DNA from 4 places in the Xenorhabdus sp. KJ12.1 genome. Region 1 is predicted to be linked to each of the others. Evidence: predicted binding sites of a transcription regulator. Region 1 holds the regulator's gene; each other region holds the start of a gene.
The links. Region 1 encodes CRP, which controls carbon source genes, mostly activating them, when cyclic AMP is high. Its sites were predicted from a motif close to ATGTGANNNNNNTCACAT; they were not measured.
Positions count from the first base shown of each region.

Region 2: msrB (peptide-methionine (R)-S-oxide reductase MsrB) is a predicted target of CRP. The motif match lies at 1,472-1,489, and genes of this name have one in related genera.
Region 3: AACS92_RS18550 (CidA/LrgA family protein) is a predicted target of CRP. The motif match lies at 1,426-1,443, and genes of this name have one in related genera.
Region 4: focA (formate transporter FocA) is a predicted target of CRP. The motif match lies at 1,832-1,849, and genes of this name have one in related genera.

Region 1 is NZ_CAWNQH010000116.1:44,879-48,095, forward strand. Features, by position in the region: gene AACS92_RS19165 (phosphoribulokinase) at 1-581, shown strand, start outside; gene crp (cAMP-activated global transcriptional regulator CRP) at 988-1,620, shown strand; gene AACS92_RS19175 (aminodeoxychorismate synthase component II) at 1,822-2,397, opposite strand; gene ppiA (peptidylprolyl isomerase A) at 2,705-3,217, opposite strand, start outside.
Region 2 is NZ_CAWNQH010000001.1:28,973-32,189, forward strand. Features, by position in the region: gene pncA (bifunctional nicotinamidase/pyrazinamidase) at 1-419, shown strand, start outside; gene AACS92_RS00145 (YeaC family protein) at 544-825, opposite strand; gene msrB (peptide-methionine (R)-S-oxide reductase MsrB) at 947-1,354, opposite strand; gene gapA (glyceraldehyde-3-phosphate dehydrogenase) at 1,696-2,691, shown strand; gene AACS92_RS00160 (D-hexose-6-phosphate mutarotase) at 2,874-3,217, shown strand, end outside.
Region 3 is NZ_CAWNQH010000105.1:172,367-175,583, reverse strand. Features, by position in the region: gene metG (methionine--tRNA ligase) at 1-1,355, shown strand, start outside; gene AACS92_RS18550 (CidA/LrgA family protein) at 1,495-1,974, shown strand; gene AACS92_RS18545 (CidB/LrgB family autolysis modulator) at 1,968-2,663, shown strand; gene cdd (cytidine deaminase) at 2,824-3,217, shown strand, end outside.
Region 4 is NZ_CAWNQH010000060.1:51,544-54,760, reverse strand. Features, by position in the region: gene ycaO (30S ribosomal protein S12 methylthiotransferase accessory factor YcaO) at 1-1,579, shown strand, start outside; gene focA (formate transporter FocA) at 1,918-2,769, shown strand; gene pflB (formate C-acetyltransferase) at 2,830-3,217, shown strand, end outside.

The DNA of each region.
Region 1 (3,217 bases):
ACCTGCATACGTATGATGAAGCTGTTCCCTACAATCAGGTACCGGGTACGTTTACCCCGTGGGAGCCACTACCATCAAACACCGATATGCTATTTTATGAAGGATTACACGGTGGTGTTGTCACTCCACAGCATAATGTCGCAAGCCATGTGGATCTGCTGATTGGTGTTGTTCCCATCGTTAACCTTGAGTGGATACAGAAGCTCATTCGTGATACCAGCGAACGCGGACATTCAAGGGAAGCTGTGATGGATTCTGTGGTACGTTCAATGGACGATTATATCCGCTATATTACGCCCCAGTTTTCCCGCACTCACATCAATTTCCAGCGTGTTCCTACAGTCGATACCTCCAACCCATTCTCTGCCAAGGCAATTCCCTCCTTAGACGAAAGCTTTATCGTTATTCGTTTCCGCGGTTTAAGCCAAATCGATTTTCCTTATTTACTGGCAATGCTCCAAGGTTCGTTTATTTCCAGTATAAATACTATCGTTGTTCCGGGTGGTAAAATGGGGCTGGCAATGGAGTTAATTATGGCGCCGTTAGTTCAGCAATTACTTGAAGGCAAAAAAATATCCTAAATATTGCCCGCTATTTATTTATCGATAATGCAGGTAACAAAAAATAATGTTACCTGTGATAAAACATCAATTATTCACTCATTTATAAATGAAAATGTAGTAAATCAGGCTTTTCAAATAGAATTCTGGCTATTTGTTAACTGGTTTTATATGCTGAAGCGATACAGGAGGAGACATAATCCTTTTCCTGTGTTACAAACAGTGCTACACGTGAAACGGGCAAGTTTTATGGGCTCGGAGCAATGCATCGACATGCTGATACCCTGAGATTTCCATATAAAATTCCTGCTTGTCAGTTTTTCAGCAAGTTAATATGTTAATCTATTGACTTTATAAAGCCAGCCTGATGAGAAACGATCTGTTTCTCTGACCATAAAGGCGGAAATAACAACAGAGGATAAAGCGAATGGTTCTCGGCAAGCCACAAACAGACCCTACTCTTGAATGGTTTTTGTCACACTGCCATATTCACAAATATCCATCCAAGAGCACGCTTATTCATCAAGGTGAGAAGGCAGAAACGCTTTACTATATTGTTAAAGGTTCAGTTGCTGTTCTAATAAAAGATGAAGAAGGTAAAGAGATGATCCTCTCTTATTTAAATCAGGGGGATTTTATTGGTGAACTTGGATTGTTTGAAGAAGGGCAAGAGCGTACAGCATGGGTGCGAGCTAAAAGCGCCTGTGAAGTGGCTGAAATTTCCTATAAGAAATTTCGCCAGTTAATTCAGGTTAATCCTGATATTTTAATGCGTTTATCTGCTCAAATGGCAAGCCGCTTACAAACAACGTCAGAAAAAGTAGGAAACCTTGCATTTTTGGATGTTACAGGCCGCATTGCCCAAACATTGCTGAATCTGGCTAAACAGCCTGATGCAATGACTCATCCTGACGGTATGCAAATCAAAATTACACGTCAGGAAATCGGGCAAATTGTCGGTTGCTCCCGTGAAACAGTCGGTCGCATTCTGAAAATGCTGGAAGATCAAAACCTGATCTCTGCGCACGGCAAAACTATTGTCGTTTACGGAACACGTTAGTTCCTGAAATCGCGCTTGAATTAGGCCAGTGCATCCCATCGCGCACTGGCTTTTTGTTTTTCATCACTCAGCTCCCTTCATTCCCCTGCTAAGAAATGAAACCCGCAGACGCATAAATAAATTAAGCGCCATAACCTGATTATGGGTATTACACAAAAGCTGATATGAAAAATAGCCGAAAGAGGAATTAAATAGTTTTCGTTAGTATTTCAGAAAATTATTCAGTAAGTCATGCCCCTGTTCACTCAGAATGCTTTCCGGATGAAACTGCACGCCTTCTAGAGGTAAAGTACGGTGACGTATTCCCATTATTTCATCCACATTACCATCATGTTGACTCCATGCGGTGACTTCAAAAGAAGCCGGTAATGTTTCTGCCGCAACAACTAAAGAGTGGTAGCGGGTTACTGTCAGCGGTCGGTTCAATCCTTTGAATACACCCTGCTGATTATGGTGAATTAAGCTGGTTTTACCATGCATGACTTCACGAGCTTTAACAACACTCGCACCAAAGGCTTGTCCAATCGCCTGATGCCCGAGACACACGCCCAGAATCGGCAATTTCCCGGCAAAATGAGAGATAGCCTCCAGTGAGATCCCAGCGTCATCCGGCGTACAGGGCCCCGGAGAGATCACCAAATGGGTCGGTGCCAGCTCTTCGATATCTTCAAGCTGTAGCTCATTATTACGTTTAACTAAAACACGCGTCCCTAACTCACAAAAGTATTGATATAAATTGAATGTAAAAGAGTCGTAGTTATCTATTATTAATAGCATAGGATCACATCCTACTGATTTTTATAGTTTTATATATTGCTTTGCCCTATTGGGCACTGTGCGTTATGTATTACGGTAAAATCAGGTAAATCAACGTCAACGATAGCAGGACACTCATCATACCACATAAGCTACTTTAAAATAGGGTCGGCGACCAGCGGAGTGAACCATGATTGCAGGAGTGATGAAAAAGAATTGAGGGAGAGACGGTATTTTTAAAGGCCTGACACTTCGGAAAAGTGTAATAACAGGCAAATACCGCCGATGTTCTAATTTACAGATAAAAAACGCGGTTTTCCCATCAGAGTTACTGAGAAACCACCTTAGCAGAGAGGATCATTATTGGTTTAACCGGAACATTCTGATAAGGACCAACATTTTCTGTTTTGACCTGAGAAATCTTGTCAACCACATCCATCCCCTTTACGACTTTACCAAAAACAGCATAACCAAAATCACGCTGACCATGGTCAAGGAAGGCATTATCCGCCACATTGATAAAAAACTGGCTGGTTGCACTATCTTTATCTGCGGTACGTGCCATTGCTATCGTGCCACGCAGGTTACGCAACCCATTATCAGCTTCATTTTTGATAGGGGCTTTGGTTGCTTTCTGCTTCATATCTTTTGTAAAGCCGCCTCCCTGAACCATAAAGCCGGGGATGACACGATGGAAAATAGTGTTGTTATAAAACCCCTCATCCACATACTCAATGAAGTTCTTTGTGGTGATTGGTGCTTTATCGCCATTCAGCTCAAGCTCTATTTCACCCGCTGATGTCACCAGCTTTACATAAGTTTCGGCAGCCAGTGCTGGGGC
Region 2 (3,217 bases), on a different contig from region 1:
TGCTAAACGGTATCCCTCAAATATGGTGGCCTGTACATTGTGTACAGGGGCAATCAGGCGCAGCTTTCCATCCAGCCTTAAACCAAGCTGCTATCCAGGAGATTTTCCGTAAAGGTGAAAATCCACAGATAGACAGTTACAGCGCATTTTTCGATAACGATCGTAAAAATGCAACCCGATTACATGGCTGGCTATCAGAGCAACATATCAATCGCCTGCTTATTCTTGGTATCGCTACCGATTACTGCGTAAAATTCACCGTATTAGATGCCTTAGCACACGGGTATGAAACTTACGTTATTACGGAAGGCTGCCGGGGGGTTAATATTCACGCGGATGACAGCCAGCAGGCTATTGAGGAAATGGCAGCTAAAGGTGCCAAATTTATTTCATTGAAGGAGATAGCTGCCCTTTTTTAACGTACCAAGCATAAAAATATTTTTAAACCGCTGACCACTATAACTACATATCCTAAATCAGATTAGCCTCGTTCTTTATTCTCAATCAATAGGGAGAACGAGGCTACCGATTTAATCTACTGGCTCATTCTTCTGATTGCGGCTTCAATCTGGCAACCATCTCTGACTGAAACATTGCTTTCAGTTCTTGTTTACTTTTTACGGCAATTTGGCCATCGGTGCCAATCGTCATATGTTCCGGATCGTGATTATGTCTGGCTTGCCAAAGCATGACCATTTGCAGGCTATGCTCTTTTTGCTCTGGTGTTAATGGAACACCATCCTGCCATTTCCCTAATTCGACAGCCTGAACCAGTCGCTGGTAAATCTCAGGTGTCATGGCAGAAAGTAAATCATCTACATTCATCGGTATTTCCTTAAGGCTATTATTTCCTTAAAACTATATACTAACATCTCTGGCTGAATCGATTCTATATCACTTGCCAATTCGCATCATATTTGGTCAAAAAACGTCGCCACTTATCATATTAACCGGCGGTTTCTTCTCCTGAGTCTTCATCAATGAAGCGTAACGCAGCCGAATTAATGCAAAAACGCTCTCCTGTAGGTTTAGGGCCATCAGGAAAAACATGCCCCAAATGTGCCTGACAATGGCTGCAACGCACCTCGATCCGATGCATACCATAAGAATAATCATCAATATAATTAATGGATTTATCATTAATCGGCTGATAAAAACTTGGCCACCCACATCCGGAATCAAATTTTGTGTCGGAAACAAATAGTGGCTGAGAACAGCACAGGCAATGATAAATACCACTTTTTTTGTTGTGCAACAGTTTTCCTGAAAATGGCGGCTCTGTACCTGCTTCTTGCGTCACATAACGCTGCATTTCACTGAGCTGCTCAAGAGGAGAAGAGATATCTTTAGCCATGATAACCACCTTTTAAGGCCAGTATTTTCAACAAAAGGTACCGAAAACAACAAAAAGCAAATATTAAACTGTTAAATCGCATTTTAACCCATTCAACATGATGATTTACTTTACTAATTGTGATAAATCTCACATATCTCATTAATGGTAACTTTAAATATCTCCTTATACCCCGATAATGGTGAGCGTAAAGATTGTTACAGTTGTACAACGGATATCCAGATAGTGGTTTTTAAATTGATCTTTTTCAATTGTTGACACGATTCCGCTTGACGACTGGCAAGATTTTGGTAACTTTAGAAACAACTTTTAATTCACTAAAAAATAGCTGGTGGAATACTATGACTATCAAAGTAGGTATTAACGGTTTTGGTCGTATTGGCCGTATTGTTTTCCGTGCTGCACAAGAGCGTTCTGACATTGAAATCGTTGCAATCAATGACCTGTTAGATGCAGATTACATGGCTTACATGCTGAAATACGACTCAACCCATGGCCGCTTCAAAGGTACAGTTGAAGTTAAAGACGGTCATCTGGTTGTTAACGGCAAAACCATCCGCGTTACATCTGAAAGAGACCCAGCTAACCTGAAATGGAACGAGGTAGGTGTTGATGTTGTTGCTGAAGCAACCGGCATTTTCCTGACTGACGAAACTGCGCGTAAACACATCGCTGCCGGCGCGAAAAAAGTTGTCCTGACTGGTCCTTCAAAAGACGATACCCCAATGTTCGTTATGGGTGTTAACCACAGCGCTTACGCAGGTCAAGACATCGTTTCCAACGCATCTTGCACAACTAACTGCCTTGCTCCACTGGCTAAAGTTATCAACGATAAATTTGGCATCGTTGAAGGTTTGATGACAACTGTTCACGCAACAACAGCTACTCAGAAAACTGTTGATGGCCCTTCTGCAAAAGACTGGCGTGGTGGCCGTGGTGCGGCACAAAACATCATCCCATCTTCTACCGGTGCTGCAAAAGCAGTAGGTAAAGTTATTCCTGAACTGAACGGCAAACTGACTGGTATGTCTTTCCGTGTACCTACTCCTAACGTTTCTGTTGTTGACCTGACTGCCCGTCTGGAAAAACCAGCAACTTATAAAGAAATCTGTGAAGCAATCAAAGAAGCTGCTGAAGGCGAGTTGAAAGGCATTCTGGGTTACACTGAAGATGACGTTGTATCCACCGATTTCAACGGCGAAAAACTGACTTCTGTCTTCGACGCAAAAGCAGGTATCGCACTGAACGATAACTTTGTAAAACTGGTTTCTTGGTATGACAACGAAACAGGTTACTCAAACAAAGTTCTGGATCTGGTCGCACACATTTCTAAATAACTGAACCTGTCTACCTTATAAATTTCAGGTTGCAGACAACAAAATCTCAACCTGAAAGATAACAGGTATAATCATTGTTCAATAAGCCACCTTTTACGGTGGCTTTTATTTTACCACTCTTTCACAATAAGCTATTCTTGCCTTCATTAACCATCAATACAAGTTTATATAAGGTCATGATGATGCTTGATAAAATTTTCTCTTTGCCAATTGTAAAGCAGATATCTCCTCATATCAGTCAACGGGATATTGATGGATTTCCATTAATTGTGATTAGTCACCCGAAAGTCCGCAGCGCAATCAGTATTCAGGGTGCGCACCTTATGGCGTGGCAGCCCAGTGGTGAAAAGCCAGTATTATGGTTAAGCAATAATACAAAATTCCGTGCAGGAACAGCCATCCGTGGTGGTATCCCCATCTGTTGGCCGTGGTTTGGGCCTCAGGACACGCCGAGTCATGGGTTTGCCCGGATTTTACCATGGGAATTCAAAGGGCATCATGAACATGAAAATGGTGTCATTTTGAT
Region 3 (3,217 bases), on a different contig from region 1:
CTGGTCTGCAACAGTGGGATATCACCCGTGATGCGCCTTATTTCGGTTTTGAAATCCCTGATGAGCCGGGTAAATATTTTTATGTCTGGCTGGATGCGCCTATCGGTTATATGGGTTCATTCCAGAATCTGTGTAACAAGCGTGACGACCTGAATTTTGACGAATTCTGGAAAAAAGATTCTAAAACTGATCTGTACCACTTTATCGGTAAAGATATCGTCTATTTCCACAGTCTGTTCTGGCCTGCTATGCTGGAAGGCAGTAATTACCGTAAGCCAACTAATGTGTTTGTTCACGGTTACATTACTGTCAACGGCACAAAAATGTCGAAATCCCGCGGAACTTTCATCAAGGCGGAAACGTATCTTAAACATCTGGATGCAGATTGCCTGCGTTATTACTACGCTGCAAAACTCTCTTCCCGTATCGATGATATCGATCTGAATCTGGAAGATTTCGTTCAGCGCGTTAACAGTGACATCGTAAACAAAGTTGTTAATTTAGCTTCGCGTAACGCCGGTTTCATCAATAAACGTTTTGGTGGCAAACTGGCAGATAGGCTTGCTGATCCTGCTTTGTATCAAAAATTTGTCGATGCGGCACAGGGAATTGAAGAAGATTTCACTAATCGCGAATTTGGTAAGGCGATACGTGAAATCATGGCGCTGGCAGATCTCGCCAACCGTTATGTTGATGAACAGGCACCGTGGGTTATCGCGAAACAAGAAGGCCGCGACGCCGATCTTCAGGCTGTCTGCTCAATGGGCATCAACCTGTTCCGCGTCCTGATGACTTACCTGAAACCAATTCTTCCGGGACTGACTGAACGTGCAGAAGCATTCCTGAATACTGAACTGACTTGGGATGGAATTTCACAGCCACTGCTGAGCCATAATGTTTCACCATTTAAGGCACTGTTTAACCGTATCGAAATGGCTAAAGTTGAAGCTATGGTGGCGGATTCCACAGAAAGTATTAAGCCACAAAAAACCGTGACAGGCCCTCTGGCTGATGATCCTATTCAGGATACCATCACATTTGATGACTTCGCCAAAGTTGATATGCGTATCGCATTAATTAAACAGGCTGATTTTGTTGATGGTTCAGATAAGCTGCTGAGATTAGTTCTAGACCTTGGCGGTGAAACTCGTCAGGTCTTCTCTGGTATTCGCTCAGCGTATCCAGATCCGAAAGCACTGGAAAATCGCCTGACGGTTATGGTTGCTAACCTTGCCCCGCGTAAAATGCGTTTTGGTATTTCAGAAGGTATGGTGATGGCAGCAGGTCCCGGCGGAAAAGAAATTTTCCTGTTAAGCCCGGATAGCGGTGCCCAACCGGGTATGCAGGTTAAATAATTACCCGCATAATCTGGCGAAAAATACACAATAAAAGTAAAAATGCGGGTTTTTTAAGCCCGCATTTTTTATGTGACGTGTAGCACATTTACAATATTAGTCGTATGATAACCCTCTTTATATTGAGGAATTATATGCTATGTCTTTCCTGAACGTGTTGCTGCTCGGCTGGCAATATCTGCGCGCATTTTCATTGCTCTATTTATGCCTCATTGTCGGAAACTTCACCTCAGCACACCTCCCCTTCTCTCTTCCCGGCAGCATCATTGGCTTACTTTTTCTGTTCTGTTTACTGTCACTCCAGATTATCCCCGCTCATTGGGTAAAACCGGGCTGTAATTTATTGATGAAAAATATGACTCTGCTCTTTTTACCTATCGGGGTTGGTGTCATGCAATATTATCCACAACTCAGCCAACAGATAGTTCCGATTGCCCTTTCCTGCATTATCAGTACCGTTATTGTCATGATTACCGTCGCTTACAGTTCTCACTATATCCATCGCGAACGGAGCATTATTGGCACCCACCAGGAAGATCAACGATCACAAGAAAAACCTCTACAAAATAAACCATCACAAACAGAGCTTTCACAACAGGAAGGAAACAAAAAATGCTAAGCCATATCTGGTGGTCACTCCCATTAACTCTGTCTGTCTTTTATGTTGCCAAAAAATTAGCCGTTCGACTCAAATTCCCTATTTTCAATCCATTATTGATATCAATGGCGGTTATTATTCCTCTGCTGTTGTTAACTCACACGCCTTATCAGCACTATTTTGCCGGTAGCGAAATATTGAATGATTTATTACAACCTGCCGTTGTTGCTCTGGCCTTTCCGCTGTACGAACAACTCCACCAAATCCGGGCTCAGTGGAAATCTCTCATCAGTATCTGTTTTATCGGCAGTATCACTGCAATGATAACCGGCACAGCTATCGCTTTATGGGCAGGAGCCACACCTGAAATCGCGGCTTCAATATTACCGAAATCAGTCACAACGCCTATCGCTATGGCTGTGGCTCATTCCATTGGTGGTATTCCGGCAATCAGTGCTGCCTGTGTAATTGCTGTCGGTATTCTGGGTGCCATTTTTGGTCACAATCTGTTTAATGTATTGAAGATTAAAACTAAAGCCTCCAGAGGTCTGGCAATGGGGACAGCTTCCCATGCCGTCGGGACAGCCCGATGTGCAGAAATAGATCATGTGGAAGGGGCATATAGTTCACTGGCACTGATGACTTGCGGAGTTATTACTTCGCTGGTGGCACCGTTTTTGTTTCCTGTGCTACTACACCTGTTTAGCTAGTAATAATCATCAGAAAACTCGTTCAGATAGTAAAAATTTGACATAAGTTACTAAAATAATATTTTTGTTACAGAAATTTCATGAATTATATGGCATGCATCACATTACAAACCTGAGCACTCATCCTAGAATAACCTTTAATTAATTTGGAGATTATTTTATGCAAGCTCGTTTTCATGCTATCTGGTCAGAAATCACGCCTGAATTGCAAAAGGCGTTATTGCCCTATATTGGTAATGACGATTTTCCAGCTATGCTGACAGCAGAGCAGGTGGAGTCAATTAAGCAGACCTGTGGCCTTGATGATCATGCACTGGCACTGGCCCTGCTACCACTCGCTGCGGCCTGTGCCATTTCCCCTATCTCAAACTTTCATGTTGGTGCTATCGCACGGGGAGAGAGCGGCAACCTCTATTTTGGCGCAAATATGGAATTTACAGGTGTTGCATTGCAGCAAACTGTTCATGCCGAACAATCAGCCATCACTCATGCCTGGTTACGTGGCGAGAAGAAACTGGTATCCATCACCATTAATTACTCTCCCTGTGGTCACT
Region 4 (3,217 bases), on a different contig from region 1:
AGGAGCCAGTAAAAAAGCGGCATTGGCCTCTGCGTTAGGTGAATACTTTGAACGTCTATCAACTAACTATTTTTTCGCTGATTTTTATCTTGGTGAAGCCGTAGCTCAGGGCGATTTTGTTCATTACCCGAACGAAAAGTGGTTCCCTTTACCGGAAGATGATTCCCTGCCAGCAGGTATTCTGGACGAACATCTGCACCGTTTTTACAACCCGGATAATGAACTTTATGCCAGCCAGCTGGTTGATTTACAGTCCGGTAATGAAGAACGTGGGATCTGTGCCCTGCCTTTTACCCGTCAGTCTGATAATGAAACTGTCTATATCCCAATGAATATTGTTGGGAACCTGTATGTTTCAAATGGCATGTCAGCCGGTAATACCAAGAATGAAGCCCGTGTTCAGGGGCTGTCCGAGGTATTCGAACGTTATGTGAAAAACCGCATCATCGCAGAATGCATTAGCCTGCCTGAAATTCCGCAGACTATCATGGATCGCTATCCCGGCGTTGTAGCATCAGTCAATAAATTACAGGAAGAAGGCTTCCCGCTTTATTGCTACGATGCTTCTCTGGACGGTCAGTTCCCGGTTATCTGCGTTGTTCTGTTTAACCCGAATAACGGTACCTGTTTTGCTTCTTTTGGTGCTCACCCTGAATTTGGCGTTGCACTGGAGCGTACCGTCACTGAGCTTTTACAGGGCCGCAGCCTGAAAGATCTGGATGTCTTCACAGCACCTACTTTTGATGATGAAGAAGTTTCTGAGCACACTAACCTTGAAACCCATTTCATTGACTCAAGCGGAGCAATCAGCTGGGATCTGTTCAAACAGGATGCTGATTACGAATTTGCCGACTGGAATTTCAGTGGTACAACCGAAGAAGAATTTGCAACCCTGATGGGCATTTTCAATACTCTGAGTGCCGAAGTCTATATTGCTGACTATGAGCATCTTGGTGTTTATGCCTGCCGTATTCTGGTACCGGGGATGTCAGATATTTATCCGGTTGAAGATTTGCACATTGCTAATAATACGATGGGAACTCACCTGCGTGATACCATTCTGGCCTTACCGGATAGCCAGTGGCAGCCTGAAGAGTATCTGGCGTTTCTTGAGCAGATAGACGAAGAAGGGCTGGATGATTTTACCCGTGTTCGCGAATTGTTAGGGATCGCCTCAGGTAAAGACAATGGCTGGAGCAATTTAAGAATTGGTGAACTGAAATCTATGCTGGCGCTGGTTGGTAATGATCTGGAGCAAGCTCTGATCTGGGTTGAGTGGACACAAGATTTCAACTCTTCTGTCTTCACCGCCGAAAGAGCAAATTATTATCGCTGCCTACATACATTGCTGCTATTAACCCAGGAAGAAGATCGTAACCCAAGCCAGTATTATCAGGCATTTGTCAAAATGTATGGCCAGGATACAGTTGATGCCGCCTCTTCAGCTCTAACTGGTAAAAATTGTTTCCACGGGCTGTGGTCTGTCGATTCAGAATTAAAAGCATTACCAGCTCATCAGGCATTATTAAATGCTTATGAAAAACTACAAAAAGCTAAACGCACTTTTTGGTGTAAATAATCTGAAATATATAAACTGTTAAATTAATGCTTATTAATTAACAAAAGTAAAAATCAGGTTAAATTGAATTTTATTTAAAATAACAAATAAATGACAATTTAACCTGTTATTTTACCTTTCGTCTATTTCACACCAAATTCCTTATATAAAATTTTTTTATAAATTTTAAAAAATATTTTTAATTTAAAAATCAATTTGTTAGAATCGAAAAACGTTATTTAGCTAGTCATATATCACTGAACTTTCAATTTAATATGATCCATATCAAATTCATGTCAGTGTCCGTTTGTTACTATCATTACGTGCTATAATTAACCTAAGATAAAGAGAGTGTTAGTATGAAAACTGACGACACTTTTAACCTATTTCCACCTGCTGTAATGGCACAAATTGCTGATGATAGTGGTGTCTATAAAGTCAACAAAAATCCAGCAGTGACTTATTTATCAGCAATTATGGCTGGTGTATTTATTTCCATTGCATTTGTTTTTTATATTACGGCTACAACAGGAACTTCTTCTATTCCCTATGGCTTAGCAAAATTAACCGGTGGAGTATGTTTCTCTTTAGGGCTGATGCTGGTCGTCGTATTTGGTGTAGACCTCTTCACTTCCACAGTGTTAACTATTGTTTCGAAAGCAACCGGCCGTATTACCTGGTCACAAATGTTCAAAAACTGGCTGCACGTTTATATCGGTAATCTGATCGGTGCCCTGTTCTTTGTCACCTTGATGTGGCTGTCAGGCCAATATGCCGTTGCCAATGGTTTCTGGGGGCTGAATGTATTACAGGTCGCTGACCACAAAATGCACCATACTTTTGTCGAGGCTTTGTGCTTAGGCATTCTGGCTAACCTGATGGTATGCCTTGCCGTCTGGATGAGCTACGCAGGCCGCAGCCTTATTGATAAATTATCTGCATTAATTCTGCCAATTGGTATGTTCGTTGCCAGCGGCTTTGAACACAGCATTGCTAACATGTTTTTAATTCCTTTCGGGATTATTATTAAAGAATTCGCTCCAACTGAGTTTTGGGAAAAAGTCGGAGCAACACCAGAGCAATTTCCCCAACTGACAATTTCAAATTTCATTACTGATAATCTGATCCCTGTAACGATGGGTAACATCATCGGCGGTTCGATATTGGTTGGGTTAACTTACTGGTTCATTTATTTACGTGGCAGCCGCTGATCTTCATTTGCTTCCACACCCAATTTTTTACAAGTTCTACTGTTAAAAGGTAAAAATATCATGTCCGAGTTAAATGAAAAATTCTCCGTAGCATGGCAAGGCTTTAACGAGGGTAACTGGCAGAATGAAGTCAATGTTCGTGACTTTATTCAGAAAAACTATACTCCGTATGAAGGTGATGAATCATTCCTTGCGAGTGCCACAAAAGCGACAGATATTTTGTGGGAAAAAGTCATGGAAGGTATCAAAATTGAAAACCGCACTCATGCGCCGGTTGATTTTGATACTAACGTTGCGTCTACAATAACCTCCCATGATGCTGGTTATATTGAAAAAACTCTGGAACAAATTGTTGGCCTGCAAACTGAAGCGCCTCTGAAACGTGCCATTATCCCATTCGGCGGGATCAAAATGGTTGAAGGTTCCTGCAAGGCATATGATCGGGAGC